DNA from 4 places in the Salinicoccus jeotgali genome. Region 4 is predicted to be linked to each of the others. Evidence: riboswitches for the same ligand, from Rfam matches in the RefSeq annotation. Region 4 holds a riboswitch; each other region holds the start of a gene.
The links. Region 4 has a riboswitch for thiamine pyrophosphate ahead of tenA (thiaminase II). Riboswitches for the same ligand answer to the same signal wherever they lie in the genome.

Region 1 (7,569 bases), 560 kb from region 4:
TGTGCCGCAGAATGTCATCGTGATTTTTTCATCATCTTCCGGCGGCTCTTTATATTCCTTGTCATGCCCGTCGTCAAACGGCGTCGCAAACGCCTCTATCATTTTTGTGGCTTTGCTGTAGTCCCCTTGTTCGACGGCAAGGTCCAATGCCTCCTCCACGAGATGGTTGCGCGGGATGACTGCGGGATTGACCTGCCTCATCTGTTCATATGCCGATTCGACCGTCAAATCCTGCACCTCAAGCCTCTCTTCCCATCTCCTGCGCCAATCTTTAAAGCGTTCACTAGCCATAAGCGCATCATCATTCCACCCGTCAAGAGACAGCGTGCGGAACGTTTTCGTAAAATCAGCCTGGTGATGGCTCATGAGATCGAGCAGCTCCATTCCAAGCGCATCATCTTGACTTCCACTGCCGTCGAGGCCGAGTTTATCGCGCATGCCTTTTTGCCATTTTTCATTATACAGTTGGCCGAATCGGCTGAGCGATTGTTGGGCGACCTTCACCGCTTCTTCCTTATCCTCATGGAGCAGCGGCAGCAGCGTCTCAGCAAACCGCGCAATATTCCACTGGCCGATCCCCGGCTGGTTCTGGTAGCTATAGCGTTTTTGCGCATCTATTGAACTGAAGCATGTCTCCGGGTGATAGACATCCATAAAGGCACACGGACCGTAATCGATTGTTTCTCCGCTTATCGCCATGTTGTCTGTGTTCATTACACCGTGGATGAAGCCCACATGCTGCCATTTGCTGATCAAGTCAGCTTGACGCTCTATGACGGCATCCAAAAATTCCCGGTACTTGTCCGGTTTCGATGCAATTTCTGGATAATGGCGGCCGATTGCGTAATCTGCAAGCATCCGCACATTATCGTCTCCCTCAGCACGGGCTGCATATTCGAAAGTTCCAACACGGATATGACTCGATGCCACACGGGTCAATACTGCACCCGGGAACATCTTGCCGCGGCTCACCGCTTCCCCTGTCGTAATAAGTGCCATGGCACGGGTCGACGGTATTCCAAGCCCATGCATCGCTTCGCTGATCATGTACTCCCGAAGCATCGGCCCGAGTGGCGCACGCCCATCCCCCATGCGGGAAAACGGCGTACGTCCGGAACCTTTCAGCTGAATGTCCATCCGTGCGCCTGATGGTGTCACCTGCTCACCGAGCAGTACTGCACGGCCATCCCCGAGCATCGTAAAACTGCCGAACTGATGCCCCGCGTAAGCCTGTGCTATCGGTTTACTGCCTTCTGGCACCTCATTCCCCGAGAGGACATCAGTTGCTTCCATCTGAAGGTTTGCCGCATCCAGACCCAATTCCCCCGCCAATTTCCAGTTGAAGAGGACCATTTCCGGAAACTCTGCACTCTCCGGTTGTGTTTCTCTATAGAAGACTCCCGGGAGTTCTGTATAAGTGTGTTCCAATTGCCATCCGCTTTCAGTCATAATATTCGCCCCTTTTACGTGGTATTCTGTCTACCCATTTTATCAGAGTTGGTACAGCATTAATAACTATGGGTATATCTGCTTTCTGCTGATAGTTGATTTTTAATGTATGAAAACAAAATGCCATGACTTTTGTGGTCATGGCATTTTTGACATCCTACGTATAATTTCTCTTTATTTTTTTATTCCAAGCTTTTGAAAATACTTCATTTCTATCATTCCATGCCGTTAATTCATTCAAAAGATAATAATAGTCCTGGTCGGCAGTCATGACGCTTCTGGTAGTCAATTCAGTGTCGATATCATCATCCTTGACGATGACCTTCCAATCACACTCCACCTTGGCAGAAAGCGGATCGCCTTCTTTTATCGTATAGACGTTCCTATTTTCGGTGCCGTAGGTGATATTCAGGTTTGTAAGTGTCCGGAGACCTTCATCTGAATATTCTTCGAGCACCCATGTGTCTTCAGTCAATTTCTTTATGACATCACGTGTCCTTGAGCCTTCCCGGAGGACTTTTTTATCGATAGGGGCTGCTGTTTCTGCCTGCACATGCTTCAAGGTCACTTCCGAGTAGTCATTTATGACTGGGGTTCCAAGCACGGAAGCATCGAAGTCGACAGTCAGTACAGGTGCCTTGCCCCCTATAAACCTACTGGGCGGTGTAACCGCCATCTACAAGGAGGGTTGTGCCGGTCGTAAAGTCATTCTCCGCCAGGAATACCACTGCATGTGCAATCTCTTCAGGCTTGCCGAGCCTACCGATTGGGTGCTTATCGACGAGAGCATCATAAAACTCTCCCAATGCGTCCTTATTCACCATGTTGGAATCAACATAGCCCGGAGCTACTGCACTGACGCGGATGTTATCCTTGGCATATTGTAATGCGACGGATTTCGTCATTAAGTTTATTGCGCCCTTGGAAGCGTTATATGCAAATGCTGTCGGTTCGCCTACACTGCCGAGAATGGATGCGGTATTGATGATTGCGCCGCCTCCAGCCTTCTGCATTTCAGGAATGGCATGCTTCGAACCGTAGAATACGCTATCTTGATTGACTCTGATCACTTTATGGTAATCTTCGTAGGAAAGCTTGTGCGTCTCGCCCTGGACACCGATTCCGGCGTTGTTGAACATGATATCCAGATGTCCAAACTTTTCCACGGCGAGAGCAACGACTTTTTTAATATCCTCTTCCACTGATACGTCGGTCATCTGAAACACAACGTCACCATGGCTTTTCAACTTTTCTTCTGCTTTCCTGCCCGCTTCCTCATCGTAGTCTGCAATTACGACTTTTACCCCTTTTTCCAAGAACGCTTGTGCTGTGGCGAGTCCAATACCGGAGCCGCCTCCTGTAATGATTGCTACTTTGTCCTTAAGATCCAAAGTGCATCCTCCTTTTAATGACCGTATCCGTTCACGATACAGGTACCCAATTATCTCAATTTTCAAACTTTATAACGCAATTTATTTTTAATCATCTCAAGCTATCACTTGTAGTCGATTGATGATCACATGTATGATAAAGATGAAACTGCATACCGATGCACTGGGGGCGCTATATAAAGCTGAGACGGATTACCGGACCCCTACGACCCGATCTGGATAACACCAGCGTGGGGAAGTGCAGCTGATATACCTTCATGCTGCATTCCTATCGGACTGCAGTTTTTTATATCAATATTCAGGAGGTATGGCATTATGGGAAATGAATACGGTTCAAAACAGCCGGTAGGCTGTCAATTCAATTTGAGTGTGATGAGCGACGACTTTGTGGATGTCATCCTATCAGCTTTGGAGGAAACTGAAACTGCTGAAGTCATGATGGTGACGGATGACGTATCATCGTCGGTGCATGGCCCTATATCCGAAGTTTTTGCTGTTGTGGAGTCGATCTACTTAAACGCCGCACAGACTGGCAAGCACGTGGCGATGAGCGGTACATTTTCGGTTGGATGTCCCGAAACCCACGAGGAGAATGATCTCGAAACACCGACTGGTTCGACGGCGCCGCGTAGAGGTGTGGCGCAACAGGCCGGATGCAAATTCGCGCTCTATCCGCTGGGGACTGAGGACTATATGGAGATTATCCAATCCCGAATCAATGCAGCAGCGAAAGAAGGTGTGAAAGTGAGTGCCAGCCATGGTGCCACAAGACTGGATGGGGACGTCCACGATATCTTCAATGCCTTGGAATCGGCGTTTTTGAAAGTACAGGAAGCGGCAGGACATACCGCCATGACCTTCACCCTCTCATCAAACAGTCCTTCCAACCGCTGATTGAATACGGCCCGCCTCTTTGAGGCGGGCCGTATTTCTATATGATCAGCATATCGTCCTCATCAAAATCCCAATCAGAACCATAGGCGACTTCCCAGTAATAGCCGTCCGGATCTTTGAAATATCCGCTGTAGCCACCCCATGAGGTTGGACTCGCTTCCTTGGTGACGATGCCACCTGATTTTTTGGCCCTCTCCAGTATATGATCGACCTCCGCTTCAGATTTCGCATTAAATGCCAAGGTGATGCCGTTGAAGCCATGTGTCACATCCATTGCCTCCGCCCCGGTCTCCCTGGCAAGCGTGTCGAGCGGATATAATGCCAGTTTCGATCCCTTCATCCTGAAGAAGATGATTTCTATCTCATCCTCATCACCCATTATGATCGACTCCAACCCAAGTTTCCGGTAAAAGGCGACAGCAGCTGAAATATCTTTGACGCCAAGTGTAATCAGATTGATTCTGTCCATGGCCATTCCCCTTTTCAGATAAGGTAGTATAGAAGATGTAGTTTTACATTGTAAATATACCATATATATTTGGTGCTGACAGAATATGGTGCAAAATATATTCTGAGCGCACCCTCCCCGCCATCCGCTTCAAACTGGTCAGCGGGGATATTTTTATATAGAATGAGGGCAAAGAAGGGAGACGATCCATTATGAAACGATTACTGGACTGTAATGCATCTGATTTCAAAGGCATGTCCGGCCGGGATCTGAAACAATCCATCCAGGCAAGTGAAGGCCGGGTGATGCTCGCAGAGACGATGGCCACAGTGCCCCCACTCTATCCGGACATCACCAATGCAGAACTGGCCGCTTCATTCGGAGCGGACATGCTGCTGTTCAACCTGCTGGATGTCTTCGAACCGAAAGTAGAAGGACTGGAGCCTTCTGCCGACTTGGAGTTGATGCAGGAAATTAAACAGCTTACAGGACGGCCGATCGGACTCAACCTTGAGCCGGTCGATCTCGATGCCGAGGAGATTGAAGCGCTCGACACCATCAACCGCGGACGCATCGCATCCAAGGAAGCACTAACGGCTGTAAAGACCCTTGGTTTCGACTTCATCTGCCTTACCGGCAATCCAAAAACGGGTGTCTCAAATGATGAGATCGCCCTAGCCATAGCGCGTGCCCGGGAGATATTCGGTGAAGATATATTGATCATCGCCGGCAAAATGCATGGAGCTGGTGTAGCAAATGAAACAGGCAGTACAATCATCACCAATGAAACCCTCAACACTTTCATCCGTGCAGGCGCCGATGTCATTCTGATGCCGGCACCCGGCACGGTGCCCGGGATCACCGTAGAAGACGCCCAGCAATATACCACCCATATCCATTCACAAGGTGCACTTGTTATGTCAACGATTGGTACCAGCCAGGAAGGTGCTGATGCCGCGACTATCCGCCAGATTGCCTTGAACGCCAAGATGGCCGGTGCCGACATTCATCACATCGGAGATGCGGGCTTCTACGGAATCGCAGTGCCGGAAAACATTATGGCCTACTCGATTGCCATCCGTGGCCGCCGCCATACTTATGTGCGCATGGCCCGCTCCATAAACCGGTGAGGATGCACGCAGCTGATGTATCCTGGTGATATGCCACAGACATAAATGGAACACCACCAGGTAATAGAACCCAGGAGGATAAATGTGATGATCTATACAGTTACTTCGACGCTGCCCGAACAGCACGGCGGAAGAACGAAATCATTGTTGAGCAGAATCAAACTGCTGCAGGATGAACTCGGTGTCCAATCGACGATCCTTACGACCAATTACAATATCAACTATCCTGATATATATGAGGTGTTCAGAAAAAGGGACGTTGTGCATGAGAACACACAATTTGAAAACATATACGATTGGCTCTCAGGCTATAAATTATTCGATATAAAGAAAACGTTGATCATAAACAAACCCAAGATAACCGAAAGTGAAGTTGACATTGAAGGGTTGACTGCAGAACGTGTCGATGACGATACTGTGCGCTACTACAAAGGTGACGAATATACCCTCTACCGCAAGTTTCATGAAGATTCCCGCGTGCTTAAATTTGAGGATTTCATGAGTCCCATATCCAAGAAAAAAGTCGAGAGGAGAAGCTACAACAAATATGGCGATCTCCACCAGATCACGCGGTACGACCCAAAAACCTTCCATAAAATTTCAGAAGAATTTTATGACGTCCATGGAGATGTCTACTGCATCAACCATTACACCATCAAAGACGATGAACCCCGTCTTTCCTTAATAGAACTGCTGAAAGATGACAGACCCTATAAATTCTTTGCGATGAGAAAAAACTATTCCAATATTATTTCGAAGAAAGATTCAGTGAAGGTGATATTGTCTTCAATGACGCCCGTCTGCTCGACCGCCCGCTCCTCTCCAATGATAGCGGGACGAAAAATGTTCTGGTCTTCCACAGTTCCCACCTGGCTGACACAGGGGAAGGGATACGCGGCTCCTATAAATACGCTTTGGGAAACAGCGACAAGGTTGCAAGCTATCTCGTATTGACACATCATCAAAAGGAAGACATTCAGAAAGTGATGGACATATCGGACGAGAAATTCAGCGTCATCCCCCATTTCCTCACCCCGAGTAAAACGGTCAGGGGGAAGGTTAAAGAACAGTTTGTCTATATAGGCCGTTTCAGCGCTCAAAAGCAGCTCGACCATCTGGTCCGGGCTTTCAAAATATTCAAGGATGCAGGATATGAAGAAAGACTCGTCCTTTACGGCATGGATGAAGGAAATCAACTCGCCTCACTCAAGAAACTTATCGCAGAACTCGAGTTGACAGACCATGTGGACATCCATGGCTTCACCAACAACCCTAAAAAGGTATTCGCTGAATCCAAAGCTTCTCTGCTCACAAGCAAATTGGAAGGGTTCGGGTTGACGGTCATGGAAAGTATAGATGCCGGGTGTCCGGTCATATCCTACGACGTCCGATACGGCCCCCGTGAAATCATTGATGAAGGCAAAACGGGCTATCTGGTCGAGCCCCAGAACATCGAAGCATTCGCTGAATCGATGATGAAGATATCCGATAATGGCCTGGAATCAGTCGAGATAAGTGATAGGCTCCATAAGGAGACCGCTGTGGAGAATTACAGAAGGTTGCTCGGACAGCTGTAAATTTTCATATAGATGGCCAAAACAGAAATAACCCTCGGGATACATATATACGTCCCGAGGGTTATTTCCATTCAACTACATTGCTTTCCTGACGCGTTCAAACAAGACATGGTTTTCAAGATGGACGTGATCGAATGTATCCTTCTCAATTTTTTCAAGTCGTGTATAGACAAGTCGGTATGTGCCACACGCCTCACTGTGCGGTGTGAAATCGGAAGTGATCTGACGCAGTTCTTTTAGTATATTGCCTACCGTTTCATGTTCGCCTTCCAATTCACTGACGTGCGGCTGAAGTTTATCACTTATTTCTGATGATGGATTTTCCATGTATTGAATGATCATCGGGAAGACGACATGGTCTTCCTCTTCTGTATGTGTCATCATCTCACTGCGCAGCTCCTTATACAGTTCCTGCAGACGGACAAGATGGGGTTCGTTCGGACCATGCTTGCGTGCAAGCTTTGTGACATACGGACTGAGCGCCTGGAATTCATCCAACAGTTCCTGGTGGTATCTGTTCTGGATGAAGGTGATGATGCCTTTTTCATCAAGATATTTTGGCTGTATGCCGGACTCGTCGCGCGTCTCTATTGCGTTTATCTCTCCCATCAAGCCCTCTAAGTCGAGGCCGCGGGCCGCCACTGCTTCTGATAGTGAAATCTTACCGCCACAACAGTAGT
Region 2 (7,569 bases), 310 kb from region 4:
CGTTTTATAAAAATTAACACGAATATTGTAAATGCTTTATGTCTTTAAAACAAGGTACTTATCACTTATTGTCAACAACATTAATAACTATACGCGATAAAAAACGGGGGCGTCAATAATTTTGTGTAAATGACCCTATCCCTTTTGAATTTCGTCAGCCAGTGTTTTACTTGTTTAAACTTGTTCCTCCAGCGATTCAAACATCTGCAATAATTCTGGTTTTGCCTTTTTGAAGCCTCTGTGGCACCGCATACCGAACTTATGGTTATATTTCCCATGATTTTTCACTATTTCCAGTGCTGAGAGAGCGATTCTAAGGCAAGTTAGTAATTTTAGATGGATAGTTGTCCATTAAAATGCGCTGTATGCGCCCCAGATTTACAGAATATCGTTTACTTCTAATCCAGATGGCGATTTTTGTTTCGCTTCTGACTTTTCTTTTGAATTCTTTTGAGGGTACTGCTCTTGTGCAATAGATTTTGCGATTTTCCAAGAAGAGATGTCTTTACTATTTGTAGCCTCTTTAGACAACTTATCTAAGACTCGTTCATACTTACTCTGATAATCGATTGTATCAAAATATGTGTCCTTATCTAAAACGACTGGCTGATACTGCATTTTAACATCGTGGGATTGAATATTCGTCAAAATGTCATTAAAATCTTTCACCTGATGCCACGATTTCAAATCACTCGGTTCGCCCAGTTGTTCAAAATTTTGATGTCTCGGAGAAGCAACAAAGTTTTGAACGGTGCGATCACTTTCTCGATGTTCGATTTTATTGTTGATGTGTTCCAACATGAAGCTTTCTCCGCCGACATCACTATCTACCGCAAACACCACATTTTTTGGCGGTTGTTTGGTTTCTTCATAAATCTGTCCGATAGCATGATAATATGTCTGTGGTTTTAACCCAGTCATCGAAACCAGCCGTGCATTTGGCGGATTGTACATACTGACATGGCTTAATAAATCAATCGAGGATTCAAACACATACAGATTTTCCGGCCGTCCATTCGTAATATTGAAGCCCTGCTTTTCATCCGAATTTTTGACGACTTGTTTAAACCGTTTATCAGGTTGAGTGCCTTGCTTATCCATGCCGACGACTTCTTTATTTTTCGCCCACAAAAATACGACATTGTTATTGTGATCTTGCTGTATGAGTTTTTTATCAATGAGTGTATCTACTAAGTCTTCATTGATGCCTCGTTGATTAACGAGGTAATCTTTTGCGACGGAAGTGTCTTCCGACAGCTCATCTGGCCGAAAGACAAAGGGTTCTTGTTCTTTATCGACATTGACTTCTGCGGTTTTGTACTCATCATTTAAAGTGAGTTCTTTAATGGCACTTCTAAAGCTATAATCATGAACACTTCTTAAATAATTGATCGGATTCCCTTTTAAATCTTGTGAGTTCCAGAAGAATGAGTTATTTTGCTTATCAATCACAAAACTGTCATGTTCAGCGAGTTTTGCGTACTTATCAGATACGTGGATGACGACATCGCCCTGCTTTTCAATCACATCAATGAGATCTGCTTTTTGAGCTTGAGTGACCAGTTCCTTTGGTATCGGTTTTCTTTCTTTAAACAGTTGCTGTATCTCTTTTTGAGAGTATTCTTTCATAGTCCTTCTCTCCTCTTTTTTAAGGATCGCCGATTGTAAAATTAAGCTAGACACATAAAGAAAGCCACTCGTGATACACTCAAAATGTATTTCCGACCAAAGAAATCATAGGAGTGATCACGAATGACCTACACCCATCTTAGCACGGATGAACTTGTAATTATAGAATCTTATTTCCATCAGAATGTCTCTGTATCAAAGATTTCAGAACAGATTGGCCGAGCACGTCAGACCGTCCACAATGTGGTCACTTTCCTGAAAGACGGTCACACCGCATTGGATTTCTATAAGCGCTACAAGGCAAACAAGCAGCGTTGCGGTCGAAAACAGACGGTGCTGTCGAATGATCAACGCGCATATGTGGCAGAAAAGGTCGCGCAAGGATGGACGCCGGATGTGATTGTCGGTCGCCGTGAACAGCCGATCAACTGCTCCAGCCGCACATTGTACCGCATGTTCAAGCGCAAAGACTTTGATGTTTCCACCTTGACGATGAAAGGAAAGCGAAAACCCAACGGCCATAAGGAACGCCGTGGGAGACAGGCTTTCAGACGGAAACTCTCTGACAGAAAGACGGACTACCCAGCATTCAAAGAAGAATTTGGACATCTGGAAGGCGATACCATTGTCGGCATCCATCATAAAAGTGCCGTTGTGACACTTGTAGAACGGCTGTCGAAAGTGATCATTACCCTCAAGCCCGAGGGCCGGACTGCAAAGGATATTGAAACAGTCATCAACGCATGGTTCCATCAGATCCCCAGAAATGTGTTCAAATCCATTACTTTCGACTGTGGTAAGGAATTCTCAAATTGGCAGTCAATGAGCAACCGAAATGATATTGATATTTACTTTGCCGACCCGGGCACGCCTTCCCAAAGAGGATTGAATGAACATTCCAATGGACTGCTTCGGAAAGACGGCCTGCCCAAGCATATGGATTTCAACACAGTGGATCAGAGGATGGTTGCTTCAGTAGCCTCCAAGAGAAACCACATACCCAGAAAGTTTTTGAACTACCAGACACCGCTGGAAGCATTTATGAGTTACATGAATGTAGGCAGGCTGTCTAGCTTATTTTGACAAACGAAGAAATGAAAAATAACATATACAGGGGCCATTTCCATCAATGAACGACCCCTATATAATAGTAGAAACACGTTCAATATACTGCCGGACCTCATTAGAATTTTTTTGATTCACTTGGATGAGAAGTCCTGCTCAGCTTATTCAATAAATTTCAAAGTATTCACTATTTACTTGACGTATCTCTTAGAAGTACTACAATGATATTAAATAGAATAAATTTGCACTAGGGGCGTTTTTGTAAACTGAGATGAGGATAACCTCAAACCCTTTGAACCTGATCTAGTTAAAACTAGCGTAGGAAAGTGTTACTTCGATACAGCTAAATATCTATGCCTTTATAGGTGTATATAATTCGCTCTCGATACGTAACCTTCTTACGAAGGTTGCGTATTTTTTTTCTAAAATAGAGGAGGTATTTACTTGGCAAGGACAGTTTTAGTAACAGGAAGTGGCAGAGGTCTTGGTAGATGCATCGTAAAAAAATTGAGTGAAAAAGGCTTTAATGTCATCATTAACTACAATCGCAGCAAATCAGAAGCAGAAGCGTTGCAAAAGCAAATCGGACCCCAAGCAATTTCTATTCAGGCAGACGTTACAAATAGGAAAGAAGTTGAACAGTTAGTTAAAAAAGGGACTGAACATTTTGGGCAGATTGATGTTGTAGTAAACAACGCACTCGTAAACTTCAAGTTTGACCCAACTACTCAAAAAGCATTTAAAGATTTAACCTACAAAGATTATGAACAACAACTAGACGGCACGTTAAAAGCCGCGTTCAACGTATCACAAAGTGCCCTCCCCCAATTCCTAGAGCGAAAAGAGGGTGCAATCATTAGCATCGGAACGAATCTATATCAAAACCCTGTGGTACCATATCACGAATATACAACAGCAAAAGCTGCTTTAATTGGGTTCACCAGAAATGTTGCAGCAGAGCTTGGTCAGCACGGCATCCGAGCAAATATCGTTTCGGGCGGATTATTGAAGACAACAGATGCAAGTGCAGCCACAACACCTGAAGTATTTGATTTAATCGCACAATCCACACCATTGAGGAAAGTCACATCCCCTCAAGATGTTGCGAATATGGTGGTTTATCTTTGTTCCGAAGCAGCAGATGGTATTACGGGGCAGAACATCACGGTGGATGGCGGCCTTACTATGAACTAGGGGGATATATTATGATTAATCCGAAACAGTTAAATATAGGAGTTTTATTGTATGGTGTAGGACATCATCAGGCAGCATGGATGACAGCAGATTCGAGCATAGATGAATTTACGACAATTGGATACTATGAAAATTTGGCGAAGATTGCTGAACGTGGAAAATTCGATGCGGTATTTTTCGCAGATGCACAAGCCTTCCCTGCTTATAGTGCTACGGAATTGCCAACGAGTTATTTTGATCCAATAGTTGTATTAACTGCCATGAGTAATGTCACAGCTAACGTTGGACTTGTTTCAACTATTTCGGGAACGTTTAATAACCCGTTTACTTCAGCAAGGCAGTTACTCACACTGCAGCATATAACAAAAGGACGTGTGGGCTGGAACCTGGTGACATCAATGTCCGATTACGAAGCACAAAATCACAGTATGCTGGAATTACCGGAAAGAGCAGTGCGTTATAAGAAAGCAGATGAATTTGCAGAAGTCATGGATAAATTATTTGAATCGTGGTCCATTGATGACTATAGTCCAGACAGAGCGAACAATAAAATCACCAAAAACGATAACATTCAACCGTTCAACCATAATGGAGATTACTTCCAAGTAAAGGGGCCATTAACCCTGCCTTTAGGAAAGGAAGGAAAACCGGTTGCGATGCAAGCAGGGGCATCAATAGAAGGCGTGGCACTTGCTGCGAAATATGCCGATGCAGTCTACTCAGTTGCTTGGAACTTAAGACAAGCAAAAGCCTATCGTGAGAAATTAGATCGGGCAATAAGAGAAAGTCATCGGCCAGACTGCTCAATCAAAGTGTTTCCAGGTCTAGTGACTTATGTGGGTAAGACAAAAGAAGAAGCACAAGAAAAGAAAGCGAAATTAGACGATTTACTGCCAATTGATACTGCGCTGAAGCAACTCGAATTCTTTGTTCAGCAAGACACAAAATCGTGGAAACTCGATGAAAAAGTCCCTGCATTGCCCCCAATCGAAGAATTCACAGGCCCAGTCGGGCGTTATCAAACTGTGTTAGAAATCATAGAAGACAGAAATCCGACAGTCCGTGAACTACTCGGTTACCTAAACGCTGGAGGCGGACACTTGACACTTATTGGTACGCCTGAAGAAATTGTCGATGAAATCGAAAAATGGATGAAGGCAGGTGTCGCAGATGGTTTCAACTTGATGCCGCCAACACTCCCAGGCAGTCTGGAAGATTTTGTTGAATTCATCATTCCAGAAATGCAAAAGCGCAAAATTTTTAGAAGAAATTACAATGGAGAAAACTTAAGAGAAATGCTATCATTATATTAATATTTCAATTTTTATTTTGAAGTACCGAAAATTTTCAACTTTCCAGGTACTTTAAGTTTTGAAAGTAAATTATTTGATAAATATTAAAAAAATCACTGTTTTATAATAAACTGTGATTCACTTCTTTACTTTCACTCAAGGAATTTAATAATAAGAAAATATCTGCATTTTTTCTATCACTTTAAAAAATTAGGTTGGATCTAATAAGGAGGAGGGTTATGATGCCAGAAGAATGGGGATTTTTGAATACAGGACACAACAATGCGGCTACCAATATGGCGATTGATGAGGCTTTATTAAATTGGCATAGTAGAGGAGTTATCCCCCCTACATTAAGATTTTACGGTTGGTCAGCACCAAGCCTATCCGTAGGAAGACTTCAAAGAGTAGATAAACGGATTGATTTTTCTGCACTTGAGCGATATAACTGCGATTTTGTTCGGCGTTTGACGGGCGGTAGCGCCGTACTTCATGATGATGAGCTAACCTATAGTATTGTCGTGACGGAGGATCATCCCTTCATACCCACATCTGTTCGTGAAGCGTACCATATTTTAACAAGAGGGATCTTAGAAGGGTATCGTAATTTGGGCATACAAGCTGATTATGCTTACCCATCGAGAGAAGAAATAATTAAAGGCAGATCATCGGTTTGTTTTGAACAGGCTACTTACTATGAACTAATTATTGATGATAAAAAACTTTCAGGCAATGCTCAAGTACGTAAAGATGATGTCTTACTACAACATGGCTCAATTCCAATGAATATTAATGAAAAAATGTTGTTTGATCTTTTCCTTTTTCCATCTGAAAGAATGAGAGAGAAAAAGCGTACTTCTTTTTATGAAAAGGCCATCGCTATTAATGCGATTACAAATCAAAATTACACATACGATATGTTAGTGGACGCTTTTTATCATGGCTTTCAAACTGGCTTGGATGTCAAGTTTAAACCGATGACATTGACCGATGCACAGTGGGATGAAATCAATCAATTGGCAAAAAGCAAATACGCGACCCAAATTATGAATTAAAACAACTACTTGCATTATATCAACTACTGAAGGAGTGTACTTTCGATGTCTAAAAAAGAAGAGTACCTGCGTAAACCTAAATGGCTAGAAACTAAAATCAATACTAATGGATCATACTCAGGATTAAAGAAATTGATGCGAGATAAAAAATTAAATACGGTATGTGAAGAAGCAAGATGTCCAAATATTTATGAATGTTGGAGCGAGCGTAAAACTGCTACATTTATGATTCTTGGTGATACATGCACACGTGGGTGCCGATTCTGTGCGGTTAAAACAGGAATGCCGAATGAATTAGATTGGAATGAACCAGAACGTGTCGCGGATTCTGTACAAATAATGGGGTTGAAGCACGTGGTTGTTACAGCCGTCGCTCGAGATGATTTAAAAGATGGCGGTGCGGCGGTTTTTGCTGAGACAGTCCGGGCGATCCGCAGAAAAAACCCTGGTTGCACCATCGAAATTTTACCTTCTGATATGAAAGGTGATTACGAGAGCTTGCATACTTTAATGAGCAGTGAACCAGATATTTTTAACCACAACATTGAGACTGTGAGAAGATTGACTAAAAAAGTACGAGCTAGAGCAATGTATGATAGGTCACTAACCCTGCTTCAGCGTGTGAAAGAGGTTGCTCCTGACGTACCAACGAAATCAAGTATTATGGTGGGCTTGGGAGAAGAGAAAGAAGAAATCATTGAGGCCATGGATGATTTACTGGAAAATGATGTGAATATTATGACAATTGGTCAATACTTACAACCGACGAAAAAACATTTGCGGGTCGAGCGTTATTACCATCCTGATGAATTTGCGGAGTTAAAGCATATTGCACTATCAAAAGGTTTCCGTCACTGTGAGTCTGGGCCACTTGTCCGTTCTTCTTATCATGCAGATGAGCAAGTCAATCAAGCATCAGCACAGCGTCGTATTAACTATATGAAAGGCTATGAAGCCCAGGAAAACTCGCAGGTTGACTTTACATTCAGGTGATAAACATAGTGATTATGAATACCTGTAATTATTCTGTTTCAACAAGTCAAGAATTCTCTTTCGGTGTGTGGTTCAGGCAGTTCCTTTTTCCGGCGTACTCTGAAAGACCTCGTACCCTTTAAGGTGTTCCTGAAGGAAAAATGCCAAACTGATAAGGTCTGACGTACTGTTCATCTAAAGTATGTCAGACCTTATATTTTTCTTCGTTTCCTCAAAGGTTTTTCAAAGAAAATGAGGAGCGTATATTACTGTTCTTAGACCACTTTACAGTATTGAATTGAGGGAGGCTTGGAGTCTAATGATGTAATTATAATAATGCTTTTCCATATCTGGTGAATACT
Region 3 (7,569 bases), 810 kb from region 4:
TAAAGACGATCAGCGTCGTGCCAACGATATTTCTGGCACCTTGAAAAGGCTCTGGAAATTTATCTCGGAAGAGCGTAAGCTTCTCTATTCGATCATCTTCCTGGTGACCTTGACGAGTCTGCTCAGCATTACCGGTCCGTTCCTTGTTGGCTATATCGTAGACAATTATTTCGTACCGCGTGAGTTTGACGGGCTCGGCCGCATATTGATTTTTCTCCTTGTCATCTATATACTGCTCTCCTCCATACAGTACACAGCGGCTTTCTTCATGGTGGGCTTGTCTCAGAGGACGATATACAAACTGCGCTCGCGGCTGTTTTCGCACATGCAGAAGCTCCCCGTAAGATTTTTTGATAAGAGGCAGCATGGCGAGCTGATGAGCCGGATGACAAACGACATCGAAACTATTTCCCAGACGTTGAACACTTCATTTATCCAGTTTACGACAAGTGTCGTGACTTTGATTGGTACAATCAGTGTAATGCTTTATCTCAGTCCACTGTTGACGTTATTGACGGTCACGATCATACCGATATTGATTGTGGCAGTGGCATTCATCACAAAGCGGACGGGGCCGCTTTATAAAAAAAGGCAGAGGGCCACGGGTGAAATGAATGGTTATATCGAAGAGATGGTATCCGGTCAGGAAATCGTTAAAGTATTCTCCCAAGAAGAAACGGCCATACGCAATTTCAGCGAGAAGGCTGCGAACTTAAGGGAAATCACTTTTTGGGCCTTCCTCTATGCAGGTTTGATTCCAAAGATCATGAACATGCTGAATAATGTCAGCTTTACGATTGTTGCCGGGGCCGGTGGCCTGCTCGTGTTCTATACAGATGGGCTTGTGACCATCGGGACGATTGTGGTCTTTGCTGAATATGCCCGCCAATTCACACGGCCTCTGGCTGACCTTTCGAATCAGTTTAACCAAGTGCTGTCGGCTCTTGCCGGAGCAGAGCGGGTTTTTGGGATCATCGATTCTGAAACTGAAACAGATAGAGGGCATCTTGAGGATGTGACGATCCGCGGAGAAATAGAATTTGACGACGTCTCATTCTCTTATGATGCTGATCAAGAGAAGCCAACGATCAATCATCTGAGCTTCAAGATCGATGCCGGTGAATCGGTCGCGCTCATAGGTTCAACTGGTGCAGGCAAGACGACGGTAATGCAGCTGCTTGCCCGTTTCTACGAGACGGACAAAGGTGAAATCCGTATCGATGACCGGAACATATTGGATTATAAACGTACAGCAGTGCGTTCACAGACAGCTTTTGTGCTTCAGGATCCATACCTGTTCGAGGCGACGATCCGCGAAAATATACGATATGGTAAATTGGATGCGACAGATGATGAGGTCATTGAAGCGGCAAAATTGGCTAATGCCCATGAGTTCATCATAGAGCTTGAGAATGGCTATGATACTGTGCTCGAGGCTGATGAGGGCTTCGTCTCACAAGGACAGAAACAACTCATTTCCATAGCGAGAGCACTGATAACTGATCCGGCGATACTGTTGCTTGATGAGGCGACGAGCAGCATAGACACGGTTACGGAACTGAAGATCCAGGAGGCGCTTGAACGATTGATGAAGGACCGTACAAGCATCATCATCGCGCATAGATTGAATACAATCAAAGCCGTGGACCGTATATTCGTCATGGAACTCGGTGAACTCGTTGAAAGCGGCAGTGAAGAAGAACTGCTTAAAGCGGGTGGTAAATATCATCAAATGATTGCGGACAATAACTGATTTTACAAAAGTCTGAGAATACGCTATCATGGAGTTAATTGAATAACAGCACACCACTAGGGGTGTCCTTTTGGACTGAGAATTACCCTTATCACCTGATCTAGATCATACTAGCGTAGGGAAGTGGCATATTACATAAAATTATAATATGCACACCACTACATTAGTGGTGTGCTTTTTTTATTCTCTAATGATTTCAGGAGGGTATTAAAATGAAGAAAATCTTTAACATTGACAGACGTTTTGGTGACCGTCGTCGTTTCACTCGTGTTTGCAGTCATCTACTCAGTTTGGGGGGCATTCTACACAGCTTTGAAACCTCTCGGCATCCATCTAAATGAATTGGTCTATGGCATGTGGTTCATCGCGCCGGTCATCGTATATCTCATCATCAGGAAACCGGGGGTTGCATTGATTGCGGAATTTGCAGCAGCCTCGGCTGAAACCATAGTCCTGCTGCAGTTCGATGTCATGCTTATTATCTATGGACTTATCCAAGGGTTGGCCTGTGAACTTGTTTTTGCCATTGTACGATATAAAAGTACAGCGTTGATGGTAGCTGTATCAGCAGGGACAGCAGCGGCGCTCTCTACACTGCCTTTGGATTGGTACTATGGTTACCTTGCCCATCTCGAAACATGGAACCTGATTCTGATGGTTGGCTTCAGGATATTAAGTGGGGCAGTGGTCGCAGGGTGGCTTGCACATATCCTCTATAGAGCATTGCTTGAGACAGGTTTCCTTAAACTGCTCGGTCAGTATAAGGAAACAGAAAGGGGGGCATAGATGGTATGGAAGTGGTGAATATGGCATTGCAGTTTCGGGGCGCCAATGCCCCATTGTTTACGGACATGAACCTGCAGATAAAAGAAGGTGAAAAAGTTCTGATAGTAGGACCGAGTGGTTCCGGCAAAAGTACTTTATTGAATATACTGAGTGGCCTCATGCCACGCGTCATTGATGCACTGCTGGAAGCGGACCATATGGATTTGCTTGGTGAGGGTGCTGTGGTCTTTCAAGACCCTGATTCTCAGTTCACCATGCCTACAATCGGTGAAGAACTTGCTTTCATAATGGAGAATAATCAAGTGCCTGTCTGCGATATGACCTCGAATGCCTTATCCGTATTAGAGGCGGTGGGGTTGGAAAAACCTCTTGATGCTCAAATCAGCAGCTTATCGGGCGGCATGAAGCAAAAACTTTCGATTGCTTCTGCATTGCTCCAGAAAGCCGATACTTTCTTTTTCGACGAGCCGACAAGCATGTTGGATGAAAATACTGCCTGTTCTTTATGGGAGACGATACAGGAAGTGTGGGAAGAGCGTACTGTAGTAATTGTCGAACACAGGGTTGAACACGTGTGGTTTAGAGTGGATCGGATTATTTTGTTGAATGATGAAGGCTGTATCGCCGCCTCCGCCACCCCGGATGATATGTTAAATGACAATAGGGAAGCATTGGACGCTCTAGGGGTATGGCATCCCCATTCTTGGCAGAACGCGCCCCGGTTCGCCAAAAGCACGGGTAATGGCATGCCGCTTCTGCAGATCAAAGGTCTTTCAATAAACAGAGCAGGAGACGAGCTGCTTAATGTGGATGATCTGCATATATCAAAAGGGCAGTGGATCACACTGGAAGGAAAGAATGGAAGTGGCAAATCAAGTTTCATGATGGCTGTCATGAAACTGATGCAAACACGGGGTGAAATCATATTCGAAGGTCGGCGGATACGGAAGACCAAACAATTCCAAGGGGCACTCTATCCGGTTTTTCAGAACCCCGAGCTCCAATTCATCACCAATAGCGTCTTTGGCGAAGTGCTCATCAACCTGGAAATGCACTATGATGAGGCGGAAGCTGAAAGGAAGACGGGGGAGGTCCTTTCAAGGATGGGCCTCTCCCATATCAAAAGGCTGCACCCGCTTGAAATATCAACAGGACAAAAGAGGCGGTTAAGTGTCGCAACGGCCCTCGGCGGAATCCCGCAGATCATTTTTTTGGACGAACCGACATTCGGATTGGATGCGCGCCATACGTTCAAACTGCTCGAACTGATGCATGAGCTGGTTGAAGGTGGTACGACGATTATCATGATCACCCACGATAAAGAAATAAAAGAACGCTATCCCTCGCGGCGTCTCCAGATCCATGACGGTATAATGAAAGAGGTGGGTAGCGGTGTTTGAATCGATAAAACGCTATTCTACATTTATAGATGGGACCAACCCGCTCACAAAAATAGCAGTGGCCATCTGTCTATTTGGAACTGTGGTATTAATACATGATCCCAATCATCTATTCCATCTGTCGCTTTGGATGCTTTTATTATTTTTAGTCATGAGCGGAATTGAACTCAAGTATCAAGCATTGTTGATTGCCGTAACCATTTTAACAGGGCTTATTTCCAGCGCATATATGGTTTTATACGGTGAAGGTGACACGACCCTATTTGAATTTGGTCTTGTGCACATCACTGAGGAAAGCGTAGTGAGAGGACTTCACATAACGATGCGCGGTCTGACGCTGTCATTTTTCGGTTCGCTCATCATTTTTACTACCAGGTTGACTGATGTATTCTACAGCATGATGCAACAGGGGAAAGTAAAGCCGCAGTACGCCTATTCATTTATGGCATCGATTCGTATGATGCCTGTTATAGTCGAGGAGTTCATCACTTTGAGGAGGGCGCGCAAAGTACGCCGTTCATTGATCAGCCGAAAGTATATAGGGGGACTCAGAGGATTCACGAGCACGGTGGTGATATTGCTCAGCCAGAGCATCAGACGGGCACATCGTCTTTCGGTGGCGATGGAATCGAAAGGATTCGATGATGGGGTGCGGACCTATTACCGGCAAACTAGATTTTCCGGATATGACGTCTGTTTTATAGCACTCATTGCTGTAGGTGTCATTGCATCTTACTATTCAGGACAGTGGATAACGCCTTTTGGTACATCCGATGCAAGATAATGAAAGAATCGCTTTGAAATATAGTGATAAAAGATATATACTGATAGGAGATTTTAATAATCCGTAAAATATCATCTGCTATAAATGAAAGCCGGATGCAAAATATGAAAAGGTGGCAGTCGAATGTATACGAAGGACGATATTGTAAATGAAGCGAAAGATCTTGGCAAGATGATCGCTCAAACCGATCAGGTGGAGTTTTTCAAAAAAGCCGAAGCCAAAATCCATGAAAATAAAGAAGTGCGCGAAAAGATGGCCAGTTTGAAGAGTCTGCAGAAGCAGGCGGTCAATTTCCAGAACTACGGTAAGGAACGGGCCTATCAGATGACTGAGGAGAAGATCAAAAAGATCGAAGCCGAGCTGGATGAAATGCCGATTGTCGATCAGTTCAAGGAGTCCCAAGGACAAGTGAATGAACTCCTTCAGATGGTCTCACACGCAATCAGCCAGACTGTAACAAACGATATAATCACCTCAACCGGTGGGGATCTTCTCCAAGGTGAAACGGGCGCGGCAATGGAAAACATGCCGAACCAGAAAAAAGACTAGACATTCGAGAAGCTGCATATCCTTTTGGGGTATGCAGCTTCTTTTTCGCTTTATGTGTATGGATATAGTGGGAGCGCCGTTGATGCAAGAACAGTCGGTAAGGTTAAACAATGAAAGCGACACATGATATAATGCAGTTATATTTAAATCGATAATGGAAGTGTTTAAATGTCTACAGTTACACCTATGATGCAACAATATTTGAATATAAAAGATGAACATCCCGATACACTGCTTTTCTACAGACTCGGCGATTTCTATGAGCTTTTCTATGAAGATGCAATCACGGCAAGTAAGGTGCTGGAGATTACATTGACTTCAAGGGATAAGAAGAAAGATCCGATACCGATGTGCGGGGTCCCATATCATTCGGCTGATGGCTATATTGAACGCCTCATCAATCAAGGCTACAAAGTTGCGATATGCGAACAGATGGAAGACCCTAAAAAAACAAAGGGCATGGTCAAGCGTGAAGTAGTACGCATCATTACACCGGGTACTCTGATAGATGACTTTGGCATGGATGATGGACGGAGTAACTACATACTGGCGATCGGGGAAGCTGAAGGAGCATTCACTGTCGCCTACTCCGATATATCGACCGGTGAGATACAAGCGTTCACAACGGCCCAACTCGCCCTTTTAAAAAGTGAGATTGAGCGCATCAATCCACGGGAAATCGTTGTGGAAGAACAGATAACAGGCGTTTTATCAGAAATTTACCGTGATCCTCCAATCAATACGCCGTATAAGGCAAACGGGCATTTCAGCCTGAACTGCGATGAAGGTATAAGTGAAGCGGAGAAGGAGACACTTGATCTTCTCATATCCTACATTAATGCACACAACATGAAAGAGTTGAAGCACTTCAGGCAGGTCAAAAAGCACCGCATCAACGAGACGATGCAGCTGAATTATGCCGCCATCGCCAACCTCGAACTTCTTGAAAGCCTACAAACGAGAAAAGTGAAAGGTTCCCTGTTTTGGTATTTGAACCGTACCGAAACACCTATGGGGAAGCGCAAGCTCCGCAAATGGATCGAAAGGCCTCTGTTGTCAGAAGAACTCATCAGGGAACGGCAGGACACTGTTGCCGTGCTGCTTGAAAGCTTTCTTGAGAGGGAAGATATCCGGGAATTACTGAATAACGTATATGACATTGAAAGGCTGGTCGGAAGACTGAGTTTCGGCAACATCGATGCAAAAGACCTGGTCCAGTTGAAGGATTCGCTAGAAGGCCTGCCCCGTATAGCCGATGCACTTGAGAAAACAGGACTATCCACTTCGCCGTTATTCAAGGATTTTGATGTGTTGGATGATGTCCACAAGGTGCTGGAAGAAAGCCTGTCGGATACACCACCTAAAACCATAAGAGAAGGTGGCATATTCAAAACGGGATATGATGCACAATTGGATGAATATCGCTATATCGCCACCAACGGTAGAAAGTGGCTCGATGACTACATTGCAGGCGAGCGGGAAAAGACAGGCATCAAAACACTCAAGGTGGGATTCAACAAGGTTTTTGGCTACTACATTGAAATATCCAAGGGCAGTGCAGTCGACTTCGATGCCGAAGCATTCGATTACCAGCGAAAACAGACGCTGGCGAATGCTGAACGATTCATCACTCCGGAACTGAAGGATATGGAATCAAAGCTTCTGAGTGCGCATGATGAGAGCATCATACTGGAATATGACTTGTTCATTGCACTGAGAACGCATATGGAACAGTTCATCGGACGGCTGCAGTATACGGCCGAATTAATCAGTACTCTCGACTGCCTTGTGTCCTTCGCCACTGTTTCAAATGACTACAGGCTTGTCCGTCCGGCGTTCAGCGATGGTGAACTCAGCGTCAAGGAAGGACGTCACCCGGTCGTAGAAAAGGTGATCGGTGAGAACACCTACGTGCCGAACTCGCTCGATATGGATGATGAAACTTTCATCTACCTTATTACCGGACCCAACATGTCCGGCAAAAGTACTTATATGCGTCAGACCGCAATCATCAGCATAATGGCTCAAATCGGAATGTATGTGCCTGCACAATCTGCAATATTGCCGATCTTCGATCAGATATTCACACGCATCGGTGCGAGCGATGATCTGGCGAGTGGCAAATCAACATTCATGATTGAGATGATGGAGGCTAATGAAGCGTTGCTTAATGCGACAGAAAACAGTCTCTTGATATTTGATGAAATCGGCCGTGGAACATCGACTTATGACGGTATGTCATTGGCGCAGGCCATGCTTGAATATATCCATGACAACATTGGTGCAAAAACACTGTT
Region 4 (7,569 bases):
AGTCCTCTCTTTAGTTGAGCGTGTAACGGGGGAAAGCAGGAAGATGTATCAGGCTGCGGTATTCGTGACTGCCGTCTATGCATTATATGAGGTGTTGATCAGCATCGGCATTGAATCAGAAACTGTTAGTCTCCTCCTTGGACAGACACCATTCTTCGAACAAGGTCTGGGCTGGATGGTTCCGGCCTTTATTGCGGGGGCAGCGGGCTATGGCATAGATAGATATAAAGGTAGGGCGGCCAATGGGAAGAAACGGAAGCCTGCAGTACAATTCAATGATGATATCAAATAGGTGAAGGTCCGCACGGACCTTCACCTATTATTTTTCAACATCATAGGAAGCGATGTACGGCATCCCTTATATCCGGTGCGTTTGCAATGGCGGAAATCACGCAGATGCCATCAGCTCCGTTTTCCAGGCAGGCCATGTAGTTGTCCGGGGTGATGCCACCTATTGCCACCATTGGCTTGTCGCCAATTAGGCGTCTCATATCAGCCAGACCTTTTGGCGTAATGGCCTTGCCGGCATCCGCCTTTGAGGGTGTGGCATAGACAGGCCCCGTGCCTATATAACTGACTTTTTTGAGATTGCTTGATGCCAATTCTTTTGCATTACCTACAGATAGACCGACGATCTTGTCGTTAAAATAGGGAGGGAGATCTTGGACCCTGATATCATCCTGACCGAGGTGTACCCCGTCGGCTTCAATCTGTTCGGCCAGTTCGTAGTCATCGTTAATGATGAAAGGCACTTCATAGCTATCGCATAATTTTTTTATTTCAGAAGCTGTCTCCACCAGTTCATCGCCTGTCAAGGATCTGCTGCCCTTTTCCCTGAGTTGGAACAGTGTGATGCCAGCATCCAAAGCTTTCTCAACCACGGCGGGGAGGTGCTCATCCGTATCGGAACTTCCACAGATAAAGTATAATTCAAGTGCGTTTTTATCCATCATCTGGTCGTTACATTCCGTTCTTTGAGCAAGTTGTCATCATTCAAATACAGCTCATCGATCAGCCTTGTGGCGAATGTACCTGGGGTTGGATGTTCTTGGGCCAAAGCCGCCTTCTCAGCGCACAGGTTATAATAGCTGACCGCATCGATGATGGACTGGTCATCAAACCGGTCTGAGGTTCCAAGGAATGCACAGATGATTGCACCAAGAAGGCATCCTGAGCCTGTCACTCTCCCCTGTAGGGCATGGCCGTTACCCATTATCGAAAGTCCGCTGTCAGTCATAAGGGCGTCTTGCTCACCTGTAACAAGTACAGGGGTCCTGTACCGATCATAGGCCTTGCCTGCAATTTCTTCGGCAGGAGTCTCTTCTTTAGAGTCGACCCCCTTCATATTGCTTTCAGCTCCTGATAGTGCATGCATCTCTCCGGGATTCCCCTTTATGAGTGAAACTTTATGGCGTGACAATAATTGTTCTGTAATCTCGACTCTGAAGCGTGAAGCACCAAATCCGACTGGATCAAATACAATCGGCACATCATTCCTGTTTGCTTCCTTCATCATCTCATCCATGACCTGTAGTTTGGATTGATCTGCAGTACCGATGTTGATGAGGAGTGCAGAAGCGGATTTCATCAGATCTGAAGCTTCTGCGACTTCCCCGCCTACAAGTGGCGAAGCGCCAATCGCAAGGAGCCCATTAGCCGTGAAGTTTTTGACGACATCATTTGTGATGCAGACAACAAGCGGGTTCATCTCTCTGAGTCTATTTACATTATCCATGAATTACTCTCCTTTATAGCTGAAATGGCTGACCGGTCCATTACCTTTTCCGATATTTGGGTTATGTCTGATTGCCGAAGTGATATAGCGCTTAGCGGTACGGAAACTTTCTTCGATTGATTTCCCCTTGGCCACCTCTGCTGTCATCACTGCTGAAAATGTGCATCCTGTGCCATGTGTGTTGGTTGTATCGATACGCGTTTCACTGAGTTCTATTGCGTTGTCTGCAGTAAATAAATAGTCTGTGGGGCCTGAATCCAGATGTCCGCCTGTTATTACAACGCTCTGCACCCCGATGTCATTCAGGAAAATATCGGCAGCTTTCTTGATATCCCCCTCACTACTGATTTGTTGGCCACTGATCTTCTCTGCTTCATGTATGTTTGGTGTAACGGTCAAAGCAAGGGGTAAAAGCTGTGTTCTGAGAAATTCAGCAGCATCTCCATCTATGAGTGGATCACCGCTTGTGGCAATCATGACCGGATCGATGATATAGGGGACTTGGTGGCGTTCAACACACTCTTTTATGACTGCCATCATCTCTTCGTTGGCAATCATGCCGCTTTTCATGGCGTCTGGTACTTCGTCGGAAAAGATGCTGTCCAATTGCTCCTGTAGAAACTGTCCCGGGATATTATGGACATCTTGGACGCCTATGGTATTTTGTGCGGTCAGGGCGGTGATTGCAGCCATTCCAAACACCTCTTGTGAATGGAAGGTTTTGATATCAGCCAAAACACCAGCGCCGCCAGTCGGATCGGTCCCTGCAACAGTCAACGCAATGGGCATTCTAGACATTCATATCCACCCCCGCCCAGTGTTCTCTTGTCATCGCCATATTGAAGAACCGCCTTTCATGCTCTGCACTCTCTCTGAAATTTTTGCGCAGCAGGCCTATTTCATCATCATTCATATTCTCCGCTTCTTTGTCGATGGCGTTGAACATCACATCAGCCGTCTCATCGATATTGCTACTGTAGAATTCGAACCATCCCCGGTATTGGTGGTTTTCCTGGAATACGTTTTGCGCCATCGCCTTTTCCGCCAACTTTTGATAGATGTAGGGGCACGGTGCCATGGCACTTAATGTGAATGCGATATTTTCCTTAGCATAGGCGTTATAGTACATATGTTTAATATAATGATCGGCAGAAGGATACCATTCTCCATCCTTTATGATTTCTGCATATGGCTTTCCTACAGCTCTTGCCAAAACTTCATGTGCCTCGACCTCTCCCCCAAGTATGAAACGCATCTCTTCGAGAAGATATTCCATCATGTCCTTGGAAGTGGTCTTCGAGATCAGCATGGCATAAATATTTGCGAATTCTTCAAGATATAATGCATCTGCCTGAAGATAGTGGATGAGTGAAGCGTGATCAATATCTTCATTTATGAGCCCCTGGATGAAATCATCCCCGTATATTTCGTCAATAAACTGCTCTGCATCCTGCTTCAATTGTGTACTTAACATCATAATCCTCCTATTTAGAATGATAAAAACCCATTTCCAGCGTAGGAAATGGGTTTAGTATGAAGACAGGATATGTCCGACCATCCCACATTCCTTACGCTGGCATTATCCAGATCAAGTCAAAGGGATCGGTCTGTGACCGTCTCAGCTAAAAAGCACCCCTAGTGGTGTTGCGTATTCAGTTGATTATCATGTTAGCCGACTCATTCCTCAAAGTCAAATATGGATATGAGTCATCAGACTGTCAATGTGTTTCAATGATTTCCCGGGAAATTTGACGACATCAATGATAGATAGAACATCGAGGGTCATCAACCATTAAAAAAAGATATGGCCACACGGCCATATCTTTTACTCGGCGCTCAACTCGTCATGGATCAGATTGATGTTGTAATTCAGATACTTGATATAGGTGTCCACTTCTTCTCCCGGTTTTCCAATTTCATCGGAATAGATGGGTTTTTTGGAAAAAGGAACGCCCGTCTGATCGGAGACGGTCTCCATCGGACGCGGATCGACGTTCGATTCGATGAAGAGTACAGGCACGTCATTTTCTTCAATGAATGAAACAAGTGAATTTATCTGGTTGGGTGAACCGGTATCTTCAGTATCAATTGCCCATATATACCCTTCCTTCAAACCGTAATCACTGGCAAGATATTGGAAGGCGCGTTCACTTGTAACAAGTACCCGACCTTCTTTCGGAATGTCATCTATCTTCTGTTGGTACTCCCCTTCTACATCTTTCAATCGTTTAAGATATTCGTCAGCCCGCTTCTCGTAGTTTTCTTTTCTTTCCGGGTCTTTTTCAATGAAAGCGTCACGCATATCCTCTGCCATCTTTATCCCCACTTTAGGACTGATGAAAGCATGCGGGTTGATTTCTTCTGCTTGGGTCTCTTCATCAGTGATGTACATCGGTTCGATGCGGTCTGATAGGGAGTAGACATCGTCTAGGTCCTGATTGACGGAATCGATCATTTTAAAGAACCAACCATTTCCACCACCCTCAAGGTTCAAGCCATTATAGAAAAGAATATCCGCGTCAGTGGCCTTTTTCATGTCTTTAGGAAGTGGTTCGTATTCATGGGGATCCGTGCCGGTCGGTACGAGGTTATGAATGTCGACATCCTCGCCTCCAATCTCACGGGCGAGATCCTCTAGAATCGTAAAGGATGTGACCACTTTCAATTTATCATCCTCATTCGCTTCACCCGCAGCACTGCTTTCATTTGAACAAGCATTCAACACTAGTACGACCATCAACAGGCCGATCAGATAAGTAATCTTATTCTTCATGTTTAATCTCTCCTAAAAATTTATAATGGCTCATCAATTATGATTTTTTCATCTTGCGAAGCTTTGGCCACAGTACGCCTTGCCTTGGAGAAAAAATCAGCACCAATACAAAGAGGATGGCAGAAGCAATCGCTATGATAGGGCCGGACGGCAGATCATGCATGTAGCTGTAATAGATGCCGACCACTGCAGCGCTGGCTCCAAAAATTGAAGATAATACGATCATGATGGATAGGCGGTTCGTCAGCAGATAGGCGGTCGAGGCCGGCGTAATCAGCAGGGAGACTACCAGTATCACCCCGACTGTCTGCAGGGAGGCGACTGCAACAAGTGTCAGCAGTACCATCAGACCATAGTGGATGAAACGGGTGTTCAAGCCATAAACCCGTGCCATCGTCTCATCGAATGTTGCAATGAGAAGTTCTTTATAGAAGACCACGATAATGATGATGACCAGAAGGCTGACCCCTGCAGTGATCCACATATCAGAAGTCCTGACGTGGAGGACGTTACCGAACAGTATCTGCGTCAAATCTGTTGCACTCTGCGCTTTTGTAATCAGTATGATCCCTAGAGCCAAAGCAGTTGAGAACACTATTCCGATTGAAGCGTCTGTCTTGATTCTACTGTTTTGGCTGATGCCACCTATACCCACAGCAGCGATCACTCCTGCTACTACAGCACCATAGAAATACGAAATACCCAACATGTAAGAAATGGCGATGCCAGGCAGTACTGCATGCGAAATGGCATCCCCCATCAACGACATTCCGCGCAGTACGATGAAACTGCCGATTACACCGGATATGATGCCGACCATTATTGAAGTGATCAAGGCTTTCTGGAGGTAATCATAGAACAATAGGTCATTCAAAAAACTCATGATAGTTTACCTCCCATGTTCTCTAAAACAGCTAATGGCGCATTAAAAGTTTTCTCCATCAGATCTGGGGTGAACACTTCAGCAACCGGCCCTGCAGCAACCAGACCGCCATTCACTAAGATCAAGTCATCAAAATAATCTTCTACTTTGGTCAGGTCATGGTGGATGACGAATAGCGTTTTTCCCTGATCCCTCAATTCCTTCAGAATTTTGATGATGACTTCCTCACTGTGGATGTCGATTCCAACAAATGGTTCATCCATGAATAAGATATCGGCATTTTGAGAGAGACTTCTCGCTACGAACACCCTTTGCTGCTGTCCACCTGAAAGTTCACCTATCTGTTTATCGGCGAATTCTTCCATTCCGACTTTTTTTAATGCTTCCATGGCTATTTTCTTTTCTTTCTCTTTAGGGCGGCTGAATAGGCCCAATTTAGGATAGGTGCCTTGTATCACCGTGTCTTTGACCAGGATGGGGAAATTCCAATCTATATGTGATCTTTGAGGAATATAGGCGATATTCTTACGGATTTTATCGATGGATTTTCCAAATATCTGTACTTCCCCCGAATCTTTTGGCACCAGATCAAGGACTGATTTTACAAATGTTGATTTTCCGGAACCGTTCGGTCCGATAATGCCGATCAGTTTGCCCGAATCCACTGAAACATCAAAGTTTTTTATGGCAATTTTATTAGAATATGAAACGGTTAAATCTTTAACGTCGAGTGACTGCTCCAAAACGTGATCCCCCTATTACTATACATCCCTCTGGGATAGTGAATATTAGGGATCCCTAAGTTAGGGCTCCCTAAACTTAATTCACTATAACAAAAGTAATTGGTTTTTACAAATAAAATTACTAAAGATATGCAAATTTACAGTCATTTAAGTAAATTACATCAAAAAGGGGCCTACTTTGTTTAGTAGGCCCCTGCTAGAATCAACTTTCAAATTTGCTTAGTTTATTGACTTTTTCTTCATACTTCGGCATTTTATTCTTCAATAGCAGCACTAATGATATGAGGATGAAAGCTGCCAGTATCGTCACGAGCAATACATAGATCACCGTACTGAAATTATAATCGAATCCTTGATTGAACACTGCATCCCTGAAACCGGTTACTACAAAGGCCATCGGCACCACTTGATAGAGTCCTTGGTAGAAATCGCTTGAGGTCTCGATCGGGAAAGTACCGGCACTTGATGATAATTGAATGATGAGCAGTACAATGCCTAAAAACTTCCCGAAATTCCCAAAAATCATGACAAGCAGTCCAATCATTGCAATGGAGGCAGTCGACCACACTAGCATGGCCAAGAAAAATTTCCCGTGACTGGCGATTTCAATCTGCATAATCCAGACAATTACAATATATAACAGTGTCGACATCAATAAGGCATGGCTAAGGAACAGTGAGATTCTGCTCACCCACTGGCGTAGTACAGATTGTCTGTCTTCAAAAATCTTATTCATCGGATAGACGACATTGAAGGTGATGCTGCCGATGAACAAGCTTACTGCAATGATGAGCGGCGCAAAGCTCTGGGCATAATTCTGAGTATCTACAATACTTTCAATATCCAGATTGACGGGTGTGGCAATGGCTTTTGCACCATCTTCTGTAAATGCAATATCGTTTTCGTCCAACTGGGATAAAACTTCGTTGAACCTTGTATCAATTTCATCGAGTGCACCAGCAAGTTCTCCCGAACCTTCTACCAAATTCCCTGTGCCAGACTCAAGCTGTGATAAACCGGAATTCAATTCGCTAGCTCCTTGAGCCAACTGGGAACTGCCCGCTTCAATTTGCCCTGCACCGTCTTCCAGTTCTCTTTGTGCACCCAGGACCGCCTGGGCATTGTTGCCGAGAATTGGTGAAAATTGTTCCAATTGTCCTGTGAACTGCGTTTCACCATCATGAAGTGCTTTTGACGACTGACTGAGCTGAGCGGCCCCCTCATTAACCTCAGCAGAGCCCTGATTCAATTGGGCAGTGCTTTCTTCAGCTTCGATCAATCCATCATTGAGATCATGGGCGCCATTTTTTAAATCAGCCAATGCCTGCTTGGCTTCATCACTTTGTTCCGAGAGGTCATTCAGTTGGCCGATGAGTGTAGATGTATAAGTTTCAGTGACGCTCGTTTTTACAGTATCCGTCAGCATGGAACCTGC

Region 1: another riboswitch for thiamine pyrophosphate. It lies ahead of ACZ43I_RS03290 (YkoF family thiamine/hydroxymethylpyrimidine-binding protein); the one in region 4 lies ahead of tenA (thiaminase II).
Region 2: another riboswitch for thiamine pyrophosphate. It lies ahead of ACZ43I_RS10605 (3-oxoacyl-ACP reductase); the one in region 4 lies ahead of tenA (thiaminase II).
Region 3: another riboswitch for thiamine pyrophosphate. It lies ahead of ACZ43I_RS04445 (ECF transporter S component); the one in region 4 lies ahead of tenA (thiaminase II).

What each region holds. Positions count from the first base shown of each region.
Region 1 covers NZ_AP043830.1:640,616-648,184, reverse strand. The annotation lists gene ACZ43I_RS03305 (protein adenylyltransferase SelO) at 1-1,449, opposite strand, end outside; gene ACZ43I_RS03300 (hypothetical protein) at 1,607-2,053, opposite strand; gene ACZ43I_RS03295 (SDR family NAD(P)-dependent oxidoreductase) at 2,103-2,840, opposite strand; TPP riboswitch at 2,996-3,094, shown strand; gene ACZ43I_RS03290 (YkoF family thiamine/hydroxymethylpyrimidine-binding protein) at 3,156-3,734, shown strand; gene ACZ43I_RS03285 (VOC family protein) at 3,772-4,203, opposite strand; gene ACZ43I_RS03280 (DUF7916 family protein) at 4,395-5,312, shown strand; partial or broken gene ACZ43I_RS03275 (glycosyltransferase) at 5,400-6,889, shown strand; gene ric (iron-sulfur cluster repair di-iron protein) at 6,965-7,569, opposite strand, start outside.
Region 2 covers NZ_AP043830.1:2,052,166-2,059,734, forward strand. The annotation lists gene ACZ43I_RS10595 (DUF3991 and TOPRIM domain-containing protein) at 379-1,629, opposite strand; gene ACZ43I_RS10600 (IS30 family transposase) at 1,753-2,712, shown strand; TPP riboswitch at 2,934-3,036, shown strand; gene ACZ43I_RS10605 (3-oxoacyl-ACP reductase) at 3,139-3,888, shown strand; gene ACZ43I_RS10610 (NtaA/DmoA family FMN-dependent monooxygenase) at 3,900-5,201, shown strand; gene ACZ43I_RS10615 (lipoate--protein ligase family protein) at 5,423-6,235, shown strand; gene lipA (lipoyl synthase) at 6,281-7,228, shown strand.
Region 3 covers NZ_AP043830.1:884,217-891,785, forward strand. The annotation lists gene ACZ43I_RS04440 (ABC transporter ATP-binding protein) at 1-1,753, shown strand, start outside; TPP riboswitch at 1,802-1,892, shown strand; gene ACZ43I_RS04445 (ECF transporter S component) at 1,985-2,539, shown strand; gene ACZ43I_RS04450 (ABC transporter ATP-binding protein) at 2,545-3,939, shown strand; gene ACZ43I_RS04455 (energy-coupling factor transporter transmembrane component T family protein) at 3,932-4,723, shown strand; gene ACZ43I_RS04460 (YlbF/YmcA family competence regulator) at 4,847-5,272, shown strand; gene mutS (DNA mismatch repair protein MutS) at 5,441-7,569, shown strand, end outside.
Region 4 covers NZ_AP043830.1:78,163-85,731, forward strand. The annotation lists gene brnQ (branched-chain amino acid transport system II carrier protein) at 1-292, shown strand, start outside; gene thiE (thiamine phosphate synthase) at 333-953, opposite strand; gene thiM (hydroxyethylthiazole kinase) at 950-1,735, opposite strand; gene thiD (bifunctional hydroxymethylpyrimidine kinase/phosphomethylpyrimidine kinase) at 1,739-2,533, opposite strand; gene tenA (thiaminase II) at 2,526-3,212, opposite strand; TPP riboswitch at 3,283-3,382, opposite strand; gene ACZ43I_RS00360 (metal ABC transporter solute-binding protein, Zn/Mn family) at 3,561-4,508, opposite strand; gene ACZ43I_RS00365 (metal ABC transporter permease) at 4,546-5,391, opposite strand; gene ACZ43I_RS00370 (metal ABC transporter ATP-binding protein) at 5,388-6,134, opposite strand; gene ACZ43I_RS00375 (YhgE/Pip domain-containing protein) at 6,337-7,569, opposite strand, start outside.